DNA from 2 places in the Kineococcus sp. AC630 genome. Region 1 is predicted to be linked to the other one. Evidence: riboswitches for the same ligand, from Rfam matches in the RefSeq annotation. Region 1 holds a riboswitch; the other holds the start of a gene.
What was found. Region 1 has a riboswitch for S-adenosylmethionine ahead of AC0I8G_RS01230 (FAD/NAD(P)-binding protein). Riboswitches for the same ligand answer to the same signal wherever they lie in the genome.
Positions count from the first base shown of each region.

Region 1 (2,388 bases):
GCGGCCTGGACGACGTCGTGGACCAGCTCGTCCCGGCCCTGCAGGAACGGGGCGCCTACCCGACCGCGTACGTCGGGACCACGCTGCGCGAGCACCTGGGTCTGCGACCTCCGCTCACGCGTCGCCGCTGAGGAGCCCGCCGAGGTAGCGGGCGATGGCGCCGGGACCCGACACGGGGGCGACGGCCTCGACCGCGGGGTTGTAGTTCGTGTTGGTGTTGATGTCGTAGGTGACCGTCCGCCCGTCCGCCGTCTCGAGGAACTCGATGCCGGCGATCTCGATGCCGGCCGTCCGCAGCAGTTCCTCGTAGCGGCGGACGAGCGGGTGGTCTCCGGTGATCTCCGTCCGCAGCGCGAACGGGACCACGCCCGGCACCTCGCACGCGTCGGCGGGGCACAGTTCGAAGCTGCCCGCGGAGGTGTCCACGCGCACCGCGTAGACGAAGCGCCCGCCCACGAACTCGGCCCGGGTGACGAACGGTTCGGCCGAGCGGAGGAACTCCTGGAGCAGGGTGATCCCGTCGACCGGTTCCTCGAACTCCGGCGAGGCGACGTGGGCGTCGAAGTCCTCGTGGGAGTCGAAGCGCCGGACGCCGAGGCCCTTGCCGCCCTGGTTGTGCTTGGTGATGAACGGCACCTGCAGTTCCCGGGAGCGTGCCGCCAGGTCCCCTCGGCCGAAGACGGCCACGGTCCGGGGTACGTCGAACCCGTTGCGGCGCAACAGCGCGTGCTGGGCGACCTTGCTCACCTCGAGCTCGACGACGTGGGTCCCCCCGACGACCCGGCGGCCCCAGCCCTCGAGCCAGGCGAAGAGGGCCCGGGTGAACTCCTTGGTCTGCCCGTGACCGCGGGTGTGCGCGGACGCACTGAGCCGCGACCAGTAGACGCCCGGGGCCGGTTCGGCGTCGAGGTCCAGGGACCCGTCGGTCAGCAGGACCTCCTCGAAGGGGACGCCCTCGGCGCGCAGGGCGGCCTCGAAGGGCGGGAACCACTCGGGGTTCTCGTGCACCACGTGGACGCGCGGCTCGGTCGGGATGGTCATGCGTTTCCTCCTGGGTTCGTGACGGAGTTTGGCAACCGGTCTCCTCGTACGATAGTTTCACACCGTCCATCCAGAGCGACCGAGAGACCTGGCTCGTCGACGTCGCAGCAACCCCCTGAACCTTCAGACGCGGGTGCTTCCGCCAGGACCGATGGGAGTTCGCGCCGTGAAGGTACCCGAGAAGCGCTTCACACGTCGTCGCCACGTCGACCTCGGTCGACTGCAGTCCGCGGTGTGCGCGGGATCCTGATCCCCCGTCCGCTGCGGTGATCCCGCGGACGGAACCCGGCGTCGTCGTCGACGTGACCATCGGAGTTCCCCCGTGCCCTTCCCCACCCCCACCCGCGTCCGCAGCCTGTGCGTCGTCGGCGCGGGTCCTCGCACCCTCGTCCTGCTGCAACGCCTCGGTGCGCACGCCGGCCCCGAGGACCTCGACGTGCACGTCGTCGATCCCTTCGACTCCGGCGCCGGTCGCACCTGGCGGGAGGCCCAGGACCCCCTGCTGTGGATGAACTCCCGGGCCGCCGACATCACGGTGCTCCCGGACGACTCCGTCACCGGGCTGACCGGACCCGTCACCCGGGGGCCGTCGCTGGCGGACTGGATCCGGGAGAACCGGGCCGGACTGGTCCACGACGCCGCGGCCGCCGGTGAGGACCTGCTGCGCGAGGAGGTCCTGCGCAGCGGGCCGGGTTCCTTCGTCTCCCGCCGGCTCGCGAGCCGCTACCTCGGTGCGGCGTGGCGACGCACGCTCGACGGCCTGCCCCCGAACCTGCGGGTCCACCGCCACGCGCGCACGGTCCTCGACGTCCTCGACGGGGACGACGCGGACGACGGACGTCAGCGGGTGCAGCTCGCCGGCCCCGGGGAACCGCTGACCGTCGACGTCGTGCTGCTCGTCCAGGGACACCTGGACGTCCGCCCGGGTCCCCGCGAGCGGAAGCTGGAGACGTTCGCCCGCAGCCACGGTCTCGCCTACGTCCGTCCCGGCTACACGACCGACCAGGACCTGGACGTGCTGCGCCCGGGCGCCGACGTCGTCGTCGTGGGGATGGGTCTCGCCTTCGTCGACCTGGTGGTGCTGCTCACCGAGGGCCGCGGGGGCCGGTTCGAGGAACTCCCCGACGGCCACCTCCGGTACCACCCCAGCGGAGCGGAACCGCGCCTCTTCGCCGGTTCGCGTCGGGGGGTTCCCTACCGCTCGAAGATCGGGTACCCGGCGCCGACGGGCCTGGGTCTGCCCCACCACTACAGCGCGAGGGTCGTCGAGGAGCGGTTCGGGAGCGCGGAACTCGATCTGCGCTCGGACCTCTGGCCGTTGATCGTCAAGGAGATGGCCGGGGCGCA
Region 1 is NZ_CEEDMJ010000001.1:258,718-261,105, forward strand. Features, by position in the region: gene AC0I8G_RS01220 (NtaA/DmoA family FMN-dependent monooxygenase) at 1-131, shown strand, start outside; gene AC0I8G_RS01225 (ATP-grasp domain-containing protein) at 115-1,041, opposite strand; SAM riboswitch class I at 1,105-1,199, shown strand; gene AC0I8G_RS01230 (FAD/NAD(P)-binding protein) at 1,364-2,388, shown strand, end outside.

Region 2 (2,388 bases), on a different contig from region 1:
GCGTGGGTGCCGACGTCCCACACGAACGGCGGTTCGGTGCCGTTGACCGACCAGTCGCCGACGATCCGCTGCTTGTAGATCACCGGGTTGTGCGAGGCCACCGTGCGGGCGTTGCGCCAGTGCCGGTCGAGGTCGCGGGCCCGGGAGGTGCCCGACGCGCCGAGGGTGTTGAAGAGCAGCGTCGCGGCGCGCGGGACGGTTTCCGAGAGCACGACCTGGGCCTGGGCGGTCCGGATCTCGGCCTCGACGTTCGCCGCCCGGTCCGCCGCCGTCCCCGGCAGGTGTGCGGTGTCGGCGGCGGACTGGACCGCCTGCGCCGCAGCGCGGGTCAGGGAGCGGGCGGTGAACGCGATCGAGGAGATCTCGCCGGCCACCGACAGCACCTGGGCGTCGTTCCTGACGAGGGGGGCCAACCCGTGGGTGTAGCTGCGGGTCCGGGTGCGGACCTCGTGCCCGGTGTCGCGTTCGACCGCCGCGGCGATCCCGGCGTGCACGGCCAGCAGGACGAGTTGGTACAGCGCGGTCTGGTAGCGGAACCGGGCGGTGAACGGGGAGACGTCGTCGGCGGCGATCTCGACGTCGTCGAGCTCGAGGGTCCCGGTCCCGGTGAGCTGCTGCCCGAAACCGTCCCAGTCGTCGGAGACGCGAACCCCCCGGCCCCGGACGGGCACCAGGGCGGTCACGACCTCGTGGGTCCCGTCCGGGAGGCGTCGGCGGGCCGTCGCGTCGGTCCAGTCGGCGTAGATCGTGCCGGTCGTGTAGTACTTCCGGCCCGAGATCGCGGTGCGCCCCTCCCGGGTGGTGACGATCGTCTGCTGCTCACCGGTGACCCCGTCACCGACCTCGCTCCAGGAGTTCCCGACCATCTCCCCCGCGACCAGCCGCGCGATCCAGCGCGAGCGGTACTCCCCCACCGGCAGGCTCAGGACCTGCTCCACCCACGCGATGTGGCCGCGGAAGATCTGCGGCAGGTTCGAGTCGGCGGCCGCGAGGTCGACCAGCAGGTCGGTGAACTCGACGAGGTCGAGACCGCCACCACCCTCCTCGACGGGGATGCGCAACCGGCCGAACCCGGCGTCGAGGAGTTCCCGGACCTGGTCCCGTGGCAGTTCGTGGTCCTGCTCGCGCGTCACGGTGCCGGCCGCGATCCGTTGCAGCAGCGGCGAGAAGCGTTCCCGCACATCGGGTTCGGCGGTGGGTTCCAGGGTGGTGCTCACGGAGCTCTCCTCGATCGTGGACGCGTCGGCGTCCGGAACGGGAGGGACGGCGTCCTTACCCGTGCCGGAGCACCAGGTCAGGTCGTCACCCGGGGCACCCCACGACGAGGAGGGTTGCCGGCCAGCGAGCCGGGGCTTGTCGCTGGCGCTCATGACCTGGGACCAGGGAACCACAGGTGGGGAGGGAGGGTCCAGCCCGCTCCGCTGGTGGCCGATCGCGCGGCGGCGGACAGCAGAACGGGAACGTCTGCTCCAGCCCCCCGGAGCAACCGTTCCCGTTCCTGTGTTCCCGCGCCACCGCCCCCGGAGGCCCCCCGGCCTCCCACGGTGCGCGAGTTCCTGCGTCGCGGTCGTCGCTCCCCTCCTGCGGCGACGACCCCGACGAGTCCTAGATCCCCCGGACGACGCCGGAGGTGGTGTCACGCAGGTCGATGACCCGGGACGGTGCGGACTGCGGTGCGGACTGCGCCTCGTGGGCGGCCTGCGCCGCCTCGAGCACGTCGGTGATCTCGTGGCCGATGAGTTCGTGCCGTTCGAGCAGCGCGTCGCGCAGCGCCGCCACCAGGTGGCGGTTGCGGTCCATGAGTTCGCGGACGAACTCCTTCTGCTCGGTCAGCAGGTTCTCCACCAGCCGCCGCCCCTCGGAGTCGCCGAGGACGCGGGAGACGAGGTTCCCGTCGGCGAACGCGCCCTGCTGGACGGCGGCGAAGGAGACCAGGGTCCCGGCCATGCCCGCCGAACCGACCATCTGCGCCGCGACCTGCGTCGCGGACTGCAGGTCGCCGGCCGGGCCGGTCGAGACGTCGCCGAAGAAGAACTCCTCGGCGACCTGACCGCCGAACGCGATCTTGATCAGCCCGGCGAGTTCGCTGCGGGAACGGGTGTAGACGTCCTCGGCGTCACCGTGGGCGAGCAGCCCCAACGCGTTGGCGCGCTTGATGATCGTGAGGACCTCGAGGCGGCGTTGCGGGGCGACGAGCCAGGCGATCGTGGCGTGCCCGGCTTCGTGGGTGGCGATGAGCCGCGCCTCGTGGTCGGTGTAGCCGACGGGCTGGCCGAGGCCGACCTCGGTGACGAGGCGGGCCTGTTCGACGTCGCTCCAGTTCATCCCGTCGGCACCGCGACGGACGGCGTTGACGAGGGCCTCGTCGAGCAGGCTCTCGATCATCAC
Region 2 is NZ_CEEDMJ010000011.1:66,795-69,182, forward strand. Features, by position in the region: gene AC0I8G_RS13210 (acyl-CoA dehydrogenase family protein) at 1-1,217, opposite strand, end outside; SAM riboswitch class IV at 1,264-1,374, opposite strand; gene AC0I8G_RS13215 (AAA family ATPase) at 1,606-2,388, opposite strand, start outside.
Region 2: linked by a shared signal. The riboswitch ahead of AC0I8G_RS13210 (acyl-CoA dehydrogenase family protein) and the one ahead of AC0I8G_RS01230 (FAD/NAD(P)-binding protein) in region 1 are both predicted to bind S-adenosylmethionine.